DNA from 4 places in the Kitasatospora sp. NPDC087314 genome. Region 3 is predicted to be linked to each of the others. Evidence: riboswitches for the same ligand, from Rfam matches in the RefSeq annotation. Region 3 holds a riboswitch; each other region holds the start of a gene.
What was found. Region 3 has a riboswitch for cobalamin ahead of metE (5-methyltetrahydropteroyltriglutamate--homocysteine S-methyltransferase). Riboswitches for the same ligand answer to the same signal wherever they lie in the genome.
Positions count from the first base shown of each region.

Region 1: it holds a riboswitch for cobalamin, as region 3 does, so the genes downstream of both, ACIO5E_RS13275 (HoxN/HupN/NixA family nickel/cobalt transporter) here and metE (5-methyltetrahydropteroyltriglutamate--homocysteine S-methyltransferase) in region 3, are expected to answer to the same signal.
Region 2: it holds a riboswitch for cobalamin, as region 3 does, so the genes downstream of both, ACIO5E_RS17405 (FecCD family ABC transporter permease) here and metE (5-methyltetrahydropteroyltriglutamate--homocysteine S-methyltransferase) in region 3, are expected to answer to the same signal.
Region 4: it holds a riboswitch for cobalamin, as region 3 does, so the genes downstream of both, ACIO5E_RS20575 (cobalamin biosynthesis protein) here and metE (5-methyltetrahydropteroyltriglutamate--homocysteine S-methyltransferase) in region 3, are expected to answer to the same signal.

Region 1 covers NZ_JBIUYE010000005.1:274,994-278,413, forward strand. The annotation lists gene ACIO5E_RS13265 (hypothetical protein) at 1-1,226, opposite strand, end outside; gene ACIO5E_RS13270 (ArsR/SmtB family transcription factor) at 1,297-1,680, opposite strand; cobalamin riboswitch at 1,762-1,976, shown strand; gene ACIO5E_RS13275 (HoxN/HupN/NixA family nickel/cobalt transporter) at 2,008-3,120, shown strand; gene ACIO5E_RS13280 (type B 50S ribosomal protein L31) at 3,189-3,420, opposite strand, start outside.
Region 2 covers NZ_JBIUYE010000007.1:214,080-217,499, forward strand. The annotation lists gene ACIO5E_RS17390 (CGNR zinc finger domain-containing protein) at 1-463, shown strand, start outside; gene sodX (nickel-type superoxide dismutase maturation protease) at 473-856, opposite strand; gene sodN (superoxide dismutase, Ni) at 1,134-1,529, shown strand; cobalamin riboswitch at 1,619-1,757, shown strand; gene ACIO5E_RS17405 (FecCD family ABC transporter permease) at 1,881-2,966, shown strand; gene ACIO5E_RS17410 (ABC transporter ATP-binding protein) at 2,966-3,420, shown strand, end outside.
Region 3 covers NZ_JBIUYE010000024.1:2,826-6,245, reverse strand. The annotation lists gene ACIO5E_RS37005 (hypothetical protein) at 1-305, shown strand, start outside; gene ACIO5E_RS37000 (cytochrome P450) at 188-733, shown strand; cobalamin riboswitch at 977-1,150, shown strand; gene metE (5-methyltetrahydropteroyltriglutamate--homocysteine S-methyltransferase) at 1,324-3,420, shown strand, end outside.
Region 4 covers NZ_JBIUYE010000009.1:72,154-75,573, reverse strand. The annotation lists gene ACIO5E_RS20580 (cobyric acid synthase) at 1-458, opposite strand, end outside; gene ACIO5E_RS20575 (cobalamin biosynthesis protein) at 455-1,444, opposite strand; cobalamin riboswitch at 1,579-1,714, opposite strand; gene ACIO5E_RS20570 (hypothetical protein) at 1,847-2,137, shown strand; gene ACIO5E_RS20565 (alpha/beta hydrolase family protein) at 2,298-3,410, shown strand.

The DNA.
Region 1 (3,420 bases), on a different contig from region 3:
TCGCTCTCGGCCTCGACGTCGTAGGCCGTGGGCCCGTCGGTGGTTCCGGGGCGTGGGACGGGCTTGGGGTAGGGCGGCAGGACCGGTTCGTTCCCGGGTTCGTCCAGCTGCTCCAGGAAGGAGTAGAGCAAAGGGCGCAGCAGCTCGGCGGAGCGGCCGCGCCGGCCGAGTGAGCGGTCGGCGATCCGGCGCAGCGCGGTCGGGTCCTGCTTCCGCAGGATCTGGTCGAGCTGGGCGGCGAGGTCGCCGTCGGGGTCGAGTACGGGCGCGGCCTGGCCGAAGGCGTAGCTGGGGGAGCGCGGGTCGAGTTCGGCGGCGCCGGTGGCGACGAGCGCGGTGGGCCGCTCCAGCGCGGCGCCGTAGACGGACACCGAGCCGTGGTCGCCGATCTGGCAGTCGGCGGCGACCAGGGCGGCCTGCCAGCCCTGGTGGGGCGGGATCAGGCGCAGGCCCATCCGGCGGGCGCTGTCGAGCAGGGCCTCGGGGTCGTGCCGGCTCCAGATGTTGGGGTGCAGGACGACGGCCACCGTGTACTCGTCGGCGGGCAGTCGGCGGACCAGGTGCAGGGGCAGGTCGGGGCGGCAGCCGAATAACGAGTGCTCGCTCCAGGTGGAGTTGACGACGACGAGCCGCCGGCCGTCGACGGCGCCGCGGTAGCCGTCGCGGGAGCGGAGGCTGCGGAGCATCCGGTCGAAGCAGGGGTCGCCGACCACGTGGGCGACGTCCAGCGCCTCCGGGCAGGAGACCCGCAGGCGGTCCAGCTGCTCGGGGTGGGAGAGGCCGAGGACGTCGACGAACACCCGGCCGTGGTGGGTGAGTTCGTTGCGGGAGAGGCCGGCGGAGCTGACCGTGTCGCCGGTGGACTCGGTCACCAGGCGGTTGTAGCCGGCGCCGTGCGGGAGGACGACGAGCCGGGCGTCCAGGCGGTGCATGGAGGCGTGGACGGCGCAGGCGACAGCCAGGTCGAAGTGGCGTCGGACGGCGTCCTCCCAGTCCAGCACGGTGATGCCGGGCAGGTCGTGCAGGTACTCGTCCAGGGCGCGGTCGGCGAAGGCGGATCCGGGGTTGACGGTGAAGTACCGTTCGAGGCCGTCCGGGTGCAGCAGGGTGAGGACGTCCAGGACCCGGGTGGCCGAGGTGAGGGTGCGGGCGACCGCCAGCACGCGGGCCTTGACCGGTCGGGTGTTCCAGCGGTCGGCGGGCCAGGCGTGGGGGTGGGACGGCACACCATGATCGTACTCACCCCCGGTGCCGCTCCGGGGCCGTTTCCCGAGTGTCGGTCAGCCCGAGAGCCGGTCAGCCGGTCGCCGCGGTGGGCTCGTGGTGCTCGGCGGCGGCGCACTCGTCGAGGAGGGGGCGCAGGGTGTCGTCCACGAGCCGGTAGCGCACGACGCGGCCGTCCTTGTCGCCGGTGACGACGCCGGCCGTCCGGAGCAGCCGCAGGGCCTGGGAGACGGCGGGGTCGCGCATGCCGGTGGCGACGGCGAGGTCGGTCACGGCGAGCGGGCCGGCCCGGTGGAGGGCGAGCAGGAGGGCGAGCCGTCCGGGGTCGGCGAGCAGGGAGAACCGCTCGGCCCAGGAGCGGACGTGCGCGGTGTCGCCGATCGCGGCGATGGCCTCGCAGACCCGGTGTCCGTCGATGGTGCGGTGGCCCGCGCGGTCGGCCGGTACGAGATGCATGCGCTCATTGTCGCAGGCGGGGGCGTGTGATCCTGGACACCTGCGCAGGTGCGCAGCCTTGCAAGGGTGGGGCCTGGCCCCTACGGTGTTCCCCGCCGTGGTGCTCGGGAAGACCGGTGACGGATCCTCAGGGGTCCCAGCCCGGAGCGGCCCTCGCCACTGTGATCGGGCCATCGCGATCGTCGTCGATGGAGAGTCGTCCGTACCCACGACGCCACTGGGAGCCTCGCGCGCCTGGGAAGGCGGGTACGGAATCCCCGTAAGCCAGGAGACCGGCCACGGCATCTCACGAACTGTTTCCACGAGGTGCTGGAGCGTGACCCGAAGATGACCGTGCCCGAAACCGCCGCCGCCGAGCCGACGGCGACACCGCCCGCGCTGCCCACGTTCCGCTGGAGGCGCGAGGACACCATCCGTACGGCCGGGCTGATGGGGGTGATCGTGGCCATGCACGTGGTGGCCTTCGGGACGCTCGTCTTCCTGGTGGCGCCGCACAAGTACGAGGTCGGTACCCAGGTCTTCGGGGTGGGCCTGGGGATCACCGCGTACACCCTCGGGATGCGGCACGCCTTCGACGCCGACCACATCGCGGTGATCGACAACACCACCCGCAAGCTGATGGCGGACGGCAAGCGGCCGGTCTCGGTCGGCTTCTGGTTCGCCCTCGGGCACTCCTCGATGGTGGTGATCATGGCGGCCCTGGTGGCGGGCGGCGCGCAGCTGGCCAACACCCTGATGGACGACGAGTCGACCACCCACAAGTGGCTCGGGGTGGTCGGGACGACGGCCTCCGGCGCGTTCCTCTACCTGATCGGCGCGCTCAACCTGGCCGCGCTGCTCGGCATCCTCAAGGTGTTCCGGTCGATGCGGGCCGGGTCGTACGACGAGGCGCAGCTGGAGGAGCACCTCAACTCGCGGGGGTTCATGGCCCGGGTGCTGAACCGGGCGACCCGGTCGATCACCCGGCCCGGGCAGATGTTCCCGGTGGGCATGGTGCTGGGGCTCGGCTTCGACACCGCGACCGAGGTCACCCTGATGGTGATGGCCGGGTCGGGCGCGGCGGCCGGGCTGCCCTGGTACGCGATCGTCTGCCTGCCGCTGCTGTTCGCGGCCGGGATGAGCCTGTTCGACACGCTGGACGGGACGTTCATGAACTTCGCGTACCAGTGGGCCTTCGCCAACCCGGTCCGGAAGGTGTACTACAACCTGACGATCACCGGGCTGTCGATCGCGGTGGCGTTCGTCATCGGCACCATCGAGCTGGTCGGCGTGCTGCACGAGAAGCTCGACCTGACCGACCCGGTCACCGGCTGGATCGCGGACATCTCGCTGGACAACGTCGGCTACGCGATCGCCGGGCTGTTCGTGGTGGTCTGGGCCGCGGCGATCGCGTACTGGAAGCTGGCCCGGGTGGAGAAGCGCTGGGTGGCGGCCGAGTAGGGGCCACCGGTGGTCCGACGGCGCCTCCCCCGCAGGTTCGGGGGGAGGCGCCGTCGCGTTGCCGCGGGTCAGTGCCGGTCGCCGTAGCGCTGACGGAAGCGCTCGACCCGGCCGGCGGTGTCCAGGACGCGCGACTGACCGGTGTAGAAGGGGTGGCTGGCCGAGGAGATCTCGACGTCGATCACCGGATAGGTGGTGCCGTCCTCCCACTCGATCGTGCGGTCGCCGGTGACCGTCGAGCGGGTGAGGAAGGCGAGGCCGCCGACCTTGTCGCGGAAGACGACCGGGCGGTAGGCGGGG
Region 2 (3,420 bases), on a different contig from region 3:
CGCGCAGGCCGACGAATCCGACCTGCCCCGGCTGCGGGCGGTGCGCACCAGGCTGCGCGGGGTCTTCGAGGCCGCCGCCGAGGGCGACGAGATCCGGGGCGTCGACCTGCTGAACAGCCTGCTGATGGAGTACCCGGTCAGCCCGCTGGTCTCCGGGCACGACTTCCTGGACGACGCCGGCCGGCCGCGCTGGCACCTGCACCTGGCCGACAACTCCCCGACCGCCACCGCGCACTTCAGCGCGGTCGCCTGCATGGGCCTGGCCGTCCACCTGACCGAGCTGGGCGCCGACCGGCTCGGCATCTGCCAGGCCGCGCCCTGCCGCAACGCCTACCTGGACACCTCGACCAACCGCTCCCGCCGGTACTGCTCGGACCGCTGCGCGACCCGCGCCAACGTCGCCGCGTACCGGGCCCGCAAGCGCCAGGAGGCGGAGGCCGCGGCCCTCGGCGCCGCAGGGTAGGCGCCCGTTCTAGGGCTTGTCCGACACGCCCTGGAGCTCCTCCGCCCAGACGCCCAGGCGGCGGGCCAGGCCCGGCACCCGGGCCAGCCGGGTGGTCAGCAGCAGCCGCTCCAGCCGGCGCCCCGGCGCCAGCCAGGCCGGGCGCGGGCGCAGCCGCAGCAGCACCCGGCCGAGCACCAGTTCGTCCGGCACCGGGCCGTAGCTGCGGCTGTCGCTGTCCACCGGCCGGTTGTCGGACAGCAACCACCAGCCCCCCGGGCGCCGTTCGGCGGCCCGCTTCACCACCAGCAGGTCCTGCTGGAAGGGGTGCCGGAAGAGCACCACCGCGCCGGGCCGGATCGGCGCGCCGTAGCGCACCAGCAGCTGGTCGCCCTCGCGCAGGGTCGGGACCATCGACGGGCCCGCCACGTCGACCAGCCCGAACGGCACCGCGCCGCCGCGCCGGCCCCGCCCCTGGGGTTCCGTGCCCTCCGGTTCCGTGCTCCGCGCCACGACTCCTCCTCCCGGACCACCCGGTCCCAGTCTGCCGTACGGACCGTCACCCTGTTCGATGTCCGGAATACCCCGGTTGCGGGTCCGCCTTTTGCCCTAGGCCCACCGCCCGATCGCGAAACGACGGGGGCGGAAGGGTAATCTCGGGCGCGGGAAGACGATCTAAGGAAGGACTCCCATGTTCTCTCGTCTGTTTGCACCGCGCGCCACCGCCCACGCCCACTGCGACCTGCCCTGCGGCGTGTACGACCCGGCGCAGGCGCGGCTCGAGGCCGAGTCGGTCAAGGCCACCCAGGAGAAGTACCAGGCCAACGAGGACCCGCACTTCCGCGCCCGCGCCATCATCATCAAGGAGCAGCGCGCCGAGGCCGTCAAGCACCACATCTCGGTGCTGTGGAGCGACTACTTCAAGGCCCCGCACTTCGAGAAGTACCCGCAGCTGCACCAGCTGGTCAACGACACCCTGAAGGCCGCCTCGGCCGCCAAGGCGTCCACCGACCCGGCCACCGGCCAGGCCCTGCTGGACCTGATCGCCGAGGTCGACAAGATCTTCTGGGAGACCAAGCAGGCCTGAGCCTGACGCGTCGCCACCCGACCGCCCCCGTCCGCAGCGCCGGACGGGGGCGGTCGTGCGTCCACGCCCGATCGCGGCCCAGGTAAGGGTTGCCTGGCCTGAGTGGCTGTTATGCTGCCAGGGCGTCCGAGGGGGAAGTCCGGTGTGAATCCGGCGCTGACCCGCAACGGTGAGCGCGGCCCGTCGGCCGTGCCAGCCCGATCGCCCTCGGCCGCCGACCTCCCGACAACTCGCCGTGGACTGCGAGGGGACGGCGCCCGGGCCCGCGCCCGTCCGGCGCCCGCCCCCGCACACCCGCGGCCCGAGGCAAGGCGCACCCGTGGACGAGCGGAGCGAGAGAACCACCCGGAGGTGCGCGTGAGCACCGCACCCGTGGGCGGCGGCGCGGTGAGCCCGCCCGCCCGTCGCATACCCGCCGCACCCCTCACCGTCGGTCTGGCCGCCGCCCTGCTGCTCTCACTGGTCTGCGGGGTCGCACTGGGCGCCGCCGGGATCGGCCTGCCCCGCGCCCTGCGGCTGCTGGCCGCCGGACTGACGGGCGGACGGCTGGAGGCGGGCGAGGCCGCCGCCTACGCGATCGTCTGGGAGATCCGGCTGCCGCGCACCGTGCTGGCCGCCGTGGTCGGCGCCGGGCTGGCCGCCACCGGGGTCGCCGTCCAGGCCCTGGTGCGCAACGCGCTGGCCGACCCCTTCGTGCTCGGCGTCTCCTCCGGCGCGGCCGTCGGCGCCAACGCCGTCCTGCTGCTCGGCGCCTTCGCCTCGCTCGGGGTGTGGGCCATCTCGGTCTCCGCGTTCGGCTCCGCGCTGCTCGCCATGGTGCTGGTCTACCTCGCGGCGCGGACGGCCTACGGGCTCACCCCGCTGCGGCTGGTGCTCACCGGCACCGCGCTCTCCTACGGCTTCTCCGCGCTCACCGCGCTGATGGTCTTCGCGGCCGCCCGCGGCGAGGCCGCCCGGGACGCCATGATGTGGCTGCTCGGCAGCCTCGGCGGCGCCACCTGGGGCTCGGTGCCGATCGCCGCCGCCACCGTGCTGGCCGGTCTGGCGTACCTGGCCTGCGCGGCCGGCCGGCTGGACGCGCTCGCCATGGGCGACGAGACGGCCGCCTCGCTCGGCGTGGACCCGGACCGGCTGCGCCGCGAGCTGTTCGTGGTGACCGCCGCCGTCACCGGCACGGTGGTCGCCGTCAGCGGGGCGATCGGCTTCGTCGGGCTGATGGTGCCGCACCTGGCCCGGATGCTGGTCGGCGCCGGACACCGCCGGGTACTGCTGGTCGCGCCGCTCGCCGGGGCGCTGCTGCTGGTCTGGGTGGACATCGTCTCGCGCACCCTGCTGGCGCCCGCCGAACTGCCGGTCGGGGTGGTCACCGCGGTCCTCGGAGTGCCATGCTTCCTGCTGCTGATGCGCCGTCGCGGCTACTCCTTCGGAGGCCGCTGATGGACCTCGCCCTGGACTCCGTCTCGGTCGAACTGGCCGGCGCCCGGCTGGTCCACGACGTCACCCTGGACGCCGCCGCCGGGCAGGTGGTCGGGCTGGTCGGGCCGAACGGCAGCGGCAAGTCGACCCTGCTGCGCTGCGTCTACCGGGCGCTGCGGCCCGCCGCCGGGGCCGTCCGGCTGGACGGCGACGACCTGCACGCGCTCACCGCGCGCGCGGCCGCCCGACGGGTGGCCGCGCTGCCCCAGGAGCACTCCGCCGAGTTCGACTTCACGGTCGCCGAGGTGGTCGCCATGGGCCGGCTGCCGCACCGGCGCGGGCTGGGCGGCCCGGGCGCGGGCGACCACGCGCGCTGCACGGGGGCGCTGCGCAGGGTCGGCGCCGAACACCTGGCCGGGCGGGGCTTCCTGAGCCTGTCCGGCGGCGAGAAGCAGCGGGTGCTGATCGCCCGCGC
Region 3 (3,420 bases):
CCGATCCCCGGCCGGACGGCGGTGTCGGCGCCATCGCGGAGGCAGGTGGGCTGCGCGCCTACCAGCTGTGGCTGCACGCCGAGTACGGTCCCGTGGCGCGGTTCCAGCTGCCCGGCGCCGAGGCGGCCGTGTCGGTCGCTGACCCGGTGCTGCTGGAGGCCACGGCGCACCCGGACGGGCGGCCGGAGTGCCTGTTCGCCTTCCTGGACCCGCGGTCACCGAGGAACTGGACCGCGTGCTCGGCGACCGCGCGGCACCCGGGTATGCGGACCTCCGGCGGCTCCCGTACCTGGAGATGGTCCTGAAGGAGTCTCTGCGCCTCTACCCTCCGGGCCCGTACGGCGCGAGGGAGACCGCCGAACCGCTCGCGGTCGGCGAGTACCGGATCCCGGCCGGGACGGTGGTCTTCTACCCGTTCCGGGCCATCCAGCTGAACCCCGACCACTGGCCCGAGCCCGAGCGGTTCCGTCCCGAGCGGTTCACCCCCGAGCAGGTGGCCGGGCGCGCGCGGCTGGCCTGGGTCCCCTTCGGGCTCGGCCCGCGCAGCTGCGAGGGCGCGGGCCCGGCCATGGTCGAGTGCCGACTGCTGTTGGCCGTCCTCCTCAAGCGTTTCCGCTTCCGCCCCGTGCCGGGCCACCGGGTGGATGCGACCGAGCGGTTCGTCCGCTGGGCGGCCGACGACATCCGCATGGTCGTCACCCCGAGAAAGGCCGGGCCGCCGCCGAGGAGTTGACCCGGACCGTTGACCCGGAGCCGCTGACGCCGCCCGCCGCCCGTCGCCCGTCGCCCGCCGCCCGTCGCCCGTCGCCCGTCGCCCGCCGCCCGCCGCCCGCCGCCCGCCGCCCGCCGGCCCACCGGCCGGCGGGCTCCGTCCGCAGCGCCGCGCGTCTCAGTCCGCGGACACGTTCTCGGATTGGTGTACCAGGACCGCCGGACGCCCGATAGGCTCGCGGTGCAGCTGGTTCGCCCTGCCCGCCAGGCAGGCGCGTCGCAAGAGGGAACCCGGTGGGAATCCGGGACTGCCCCGCAGCGGTGAGTGGGAACGACCGCCGTCATACGCACTGGGCCCGGGACGGGTCTGGGAAGCGACGGCCAGTAGGTGTCCGCCCTTTCGGGGACGGCCGAGCCCGCGAGTCCGAAGACCTGCCTGTTGCCCGCGCGCGACCGATCGCGCGCGGAGATCCCGGTGACCTCGTGGGCGGGTCGGCGTACATACCAGGCGGAGACCGGCACACCTGCGGTCGGCCGCCCGGTTCGTCACCCCTTCGCGCCTTCGTCCCGTCTCCGGGGAACAGAGGAAACAGGCTCGCGAAGGAGAGTCCCTTGACAGCGAAGTCCGCAGCCGCGGCAACCCTCGCCACCGCGTACGGCTACCCCCGCCAGGGCGGCAACCGGGAACTGAAGAAGGCGATCGAGGGGTACTGGAAGGGCGCCGTCACGGCCGAGGCCCTTCTGACCACCGCGGCCGACCTGCGCCGGGAGAACTGGCGCCAGCTCGCCGACGCCGGCGTCGGCGAGGTCCCCACCGGCGACTTCTCGCTCTACGACCACGTGCTGGACACCACGGTGGCCGTCGGCGCGATCCCGGCCCGCCACCGCGCCGCGGTCGACGCCGACCCGCTGGCCGGGTACTTCGCGATGGCGCGCGGCACCCAGGAGGTGGCGCCGCTGGAGATGACCAAGTGGTTCGACACCAACTACCACTACCTGGTGCCCGAACTCGGCCCCGACACCGCCTTCACCGCCGACTCCGCGAAGCCGGTCGGGGAGCTGGAGGAGGCCGTCGCCCTCGGCCACCGGGCCCGCCCGGTGCTGGTCGGCCCGGTCACCTACCTGCTGCTGGCCAAGCCCGCGCCCGGCGTGGCCGCCGACTTCCAGCCGCTCACCCTGCTCGACCGGCTGCTGCCCGTCTACGCGGCCCTGCTGGCCGAGCTGCGCGCCGCCGGGGCCGAGTGGGTGCAGCTGGACGAGCCCGCGCTCGTCCAGGACCGCACCCCGGCCGAGCTGAACGCCGCCGCCCGTGCCTACCGTGAGCTCGGTGCCCTCACGGACCGGCCGAAGCTGCTGGTCGCGAGCTACTTCGACCGCCTCGGCCAGGCCCTGCCCGTCCTGGCCAAGGCCCCGGTCGAGGGCCTGGCGCTGGACTTCACGGGACCTGCCGCCGCCAACCTGGACGGCCTCGCCGCCGTCGGCGGGCTGCCCGGCAAGCGCCTGGTCGCGGGTGTGGTCGACGGCCGCAACATCTGGATCAACGACCTGGAGAAGTCGCTCGCCACCCTGGCGACCCTGCTCGGTCTCGCCGACACGGTCGACGTGGCACCGTCCTGCTCGCTGCTGCACGTGCCGCTGGACGCCACCGCCGAACGGGAGTTGGACCCGCAGATCGCCCGCTGGCTGGCCTTCGCCCGGCAGAAGGCGGCGGAGACCTCGCTGCTCGCCCGCGGGCTGCGCGAGGGCGTCGGCGCGATCACCGCCGAACTCGCCGCCAACCGCGCCGACCTCGCCTCCCGCGCGAACTCGCCGATCACCCGCGACCCCGCCGTCCGCTCCCGCACCGCCGCCGTCGGTGCCCAGGACACCCGTCGCGCCCAGCCGTACGCGGCCCGGGCCGAGGCCCAGCGGACCCGGCTCGGCCTGCCGTTGCTGCCGACCACCACCATCGGCTCCTTCCCGCAGACCACGGACCTGCGCACCGCCCGCGCCGACCTCACCGCCGGGCGGATCGACGCGGCCGGCTACCGGGAGCGGATGGAGGCCGAGGTCCGCGAGGTCATCGCCTACCAGGAGAAGGCCGGCCTCGACGTCCTGGTGCACGGCGAGCCCGAACGCAACGACATGGTCCAGTACTTCGCCGAGCAGCTCACCGGCTACCTGGCCACCCGGCACGGCTGGGTGCAGTCCTACGGCACCCGCTACGTGCGGCCGCCGGTGCTGGCCGGGGACATCTCCCGTCCGCAGCCGATGACCGTCGACTGGTTCCGCTACGCACAGGGGCTGACGGACCGTCCGGTCAAGGGCATGCTCACCGGCCCGGTGACCATGCTCGCCTGGTCCTTCGTCCGCGACGACCAGCCGCTCGCCGAGACCGCCCGTCAGGTCGCCCTCGCGCTGCGCGACGAGGTCGTCGACCTGGAGGCGGCCGGCGCCGCCGTCGTCCAGGTCGACGAGCCGGCCCTGCGCGAGACCCTGCCGCTGCGCGCCGCCGACCGCCCGGCCTACCTCGACTGGGCCACCGAGTCCTTCCGCCTGGCGACCTCCGGGGTCCGCGCCGACACCCAGATCCACACCCACATGTGCTACGCCGAGTTCGGCGCGATCATGACGGCGATCGACGAGCTCGACGCGGACGTCATCTCGCTGGAGGCCACCCGCTCGCACATGGAGGTCGCCGGGGAGCTGGCCGAGGCCGGCTACCCGCGC
Region 4 (3,420 bases), on a different contig from region 3:
GCCAGGCCCATGTTGGCGATGTCCCGGTCCCGCAGGTTGATCTCGGCGGGCGAGCCGGCGCCCTCGCACACCACCACGTCGTAGCGGCTGCGCAGATCCGCCAGGCACTCCAGCGCCCGCTCCAGCAGGACGGGCTTGCGCTCGCGGTAGTCCAGCGCGCCCACCTCGGCGACCGGCCGACCCAGCAGCACCACCTGGCTGCGGCCGTCCGCGCCCGGCTTCAGCAGCACCGGGTTCATCGCCGCCTCCGGCTCCACCCGGGCCGCCTGCGCCTGCATCGCCTGCGCCCGGCCGATCTCGGCGCCGTCGGCGGTGACGAAGGAGTTCAGCGACATGTTCTGCGCCTTGAACGGCGCGACCGAGACCCCCTGACGGGCCAACCAGCGGCAGATGCCCGCGGTCACCACGCTCTTGCCCGCGTCCGAGGTCGTCCCGGCGACCAGCAGCGCGTTGCTCATGCCGTGCCCCTCCTTCTCGAAGCCGTCCGTGGCCTCGAAGCCGCCAACGACCGGATCGCCAGATGCCCCGCGACCGTCGTACCCAGGGCCAGCACGCCCACCCGCCGGGAGAGCGCGCAGGCCCGCTCGATGTCGTCCACCGTCACCGGCCGCAGCTCCGCGCCCAGCACCGGCCGGTGCTCCACCCGCTCGCCGTACTGCAGGGTCCCGCCCAGCCGGACGCCCACCGCTCCCGCGAAGGCCGCCTCCGCCTGGCCCGCGTTCGGGCTCGGATGCGCCGAGCCGTCCCGCCGCCAGACCCGCCAGGCCGTCCGCGGCTCCGGCGCGGCGGCCACCGTCAGCAGCGCCGTCAGCCGGGCGCCCGGCCAGCCCGCCAGGTCGTCCAGCCGGGCCGACGCCCAGCCGAACCGGGCGTACCGGGGCGAGCGGTGGCCCACCATCGCGTCCAGGGTGTTCACCGCGCGGAACGCCAGCAGCCCCGGCGTGCCCGCCAGCGTGCCCCAGGCCAGTGCGTTCACCACGGCGTCCGCCGTGTTCTCCGCCACCGACTCGACCACCGCCCGGGCGATCTGCGGCCCGTCCAGCGCGCTCGGATCCCGCCCGCACAGGTGCGGCAGCCGCTCCCGCGCGGCCGCCAGATCGCCCGCGGCGAGCGAACGGCCGACGGTGCGCGCCTCCCTGGTCAGCGAGGTGCCGCCGAGCACCGTCCAGGTCGCAGCGGCCGCCAGCGCGGCCCGGCCCAGCGGACGCCGGCCCACCGTACGGTCCAGGGCCACCGCGCCGGCCGTGACCGCGCCCACGCACAGCGCCGTGTACCCGGCGCCGGCCACCCGGTCGTCCCGCCACACCCGGCGCTCCAGCCGGGTCGCCGCAGCGCCGAACGCGGCCACCGGGTGGCCGCGCCGGGGATCGCCGAAGCGGGTGTCGGCGGCATAGCCCGCGACGGCGCCCAGCGCGAACGCGGCGGCGCGGGTCAGCGGGCGCACGACGGGAGCGAACGTATCGGCGGGCGCGACAGGTTCGGCGGAAGGCCGCGTGGGGTCCGGCGGGGCGGGGCAGCCTGCATCGCGTGCGTGTCCTCACTCAGGGTCCGCGCCCTGGATCGACGTAGCGGGGGCGAGAGTCTCCTGGCTTCCGGGTCGAACGCACCCCCGGGCCTTCCAGCGGCTTCTGACGGCCCGCCGTGGCAACAACAATCCGAGCGTGCTCCCCGGTGACAGTGGCGGGACCGCGCCGGACTCGCACCGGCTTCCTCTGCATGCCTCCGTTTGGCCCCAGGATCCCATCACGCGGCCGAACCGGGCGTCAACCGAGGTCACGGAGGGGTTGGTCACACGCGGGCCCCGTCGCTACCTCCGATCAGGCGGCCCGCAGGGGAATGACACCCTGTGCGATCGTCCAGCGGCCCGAAGGGGCCTCCGGGGCCGCTTCGTGCGTTCGACGGCCGCTGGCAGGCCCACGTCCGGGCGATCGCCCGGATCGTCCCGGTCCACCGGAACGACCTCGCCGCCGTCCTGACGGTGCTCCAGCAGGAGAACCAGGTCTCCTGCCACTGGGGTTCCGGGAGCTGGGGCGGCTCCCCGGACCCCGCCGCCCGGCCCGAACCCGCCCGCGACCGCCCGCTGGCGGAACGCTTCTGGGAGCTCCTCGGGCGACTCGAACCGGACGTTCCGGTCTGACGCACCTGCCGGCCCCGTCCGACCGCACCCGCTTGCCCCTCCCGTTCCCGCCCGCACCGCCGTAACCCGGACGGCCCAGTCCGGTGGCCACCCGCGAGGCCCCCCGATGAACTGGTGTACGAACACCGTCCGGTCCGAGACCAGCAGAGCGGGGAGCGATATGCGTTGGGGAACCGCGGCCGCCGTGGCGGCCGCCGCCGTCGGCGCCGGGGCCGCCGTCCTGGTGATAGGCCGCCGGGCCTCCGAACGGATGGTCCACCCGGCGAGCGCCGTCCAGGAGTCCGGCCCGGTCCGCGTGCAGAGCCTCGCCGCCGGCCGGGTCACCTTCACCCGCAGCCCCGAGAGCCTGCGCCCCGGCCGCTGGGCCGTCGAATGGGACGACCACGGCCACGCCGTCGTCGAGGACGTCCTGCACGGCGACGAGCACGGTGTCACCCGCCGCCTGGTCCGCGCCGACCGGGGCGCCCTCGCCCCCGGCACCGAGGTCCGCTTCACCCCCCGCGTCCACCTCGGCGACCCCACCGAGGCGCTCGGCCTCCCGTTCACCGACACCGCCGCCGACGGCGAACTCGGCGCCCTCCCCGCCTGGCGCCTGGACGGCAAGCGCGGTGTCTGGGTGATCCTGATCCACGGCCCCGGTGCCGACCGCCAGCAGACCCTCCCGGTCCTCCCCGTCCTGGACCGTCTCGGGCTTCCCGTCCTCGCCGTCACCTACCGCGGCGACCAGGGCGCCCCCGCCTCCCCGGACGGGCTGGGCCACTTCGGCGGGTCCGAGTGGCGCGACGTCGAGTCGGCGGTCCGGCTCGCGCTCGACAGCGGCGCCGGCCGGGTCATCCTGTACGGCTGGTCCCTCGGCGCGACCATGGCCCTCCAGACCGCCGCCCGCTCCGCCTGGGCCCACGCCATCAGCGGCCTGGTGCTGGACTCGCCGGTCCTCGACCTGCCCGCCACCGCCCGCCGCGGCGCCGCCCGGGCCGGCTACACCGGTGCCGCCGCCGAACTCGGCGCCCTCGCCGCCGAGGGCCGCACCGGCGTCGACCTCGCCGACTTCTCCCGCATCGCCGAAGGCGCCGACCTGCGCGTGCCCACCCTCCTCCTGCACAGCCCGGACGACGAGCTCGCCCCCTACGGCGCCGCGGAGCGCCTCGCCGCCGCCCGCCCCGGTGTGGTCAGCCTCCAGCCCTTCCCCGGCGCCGGCCACGCCACCCTGTGGAACTCCGCCCCCACCCACTACACCGAACTCCTCCGCCGCTGGCTCACCCCCTTGCTCTGATTCCGCCCCC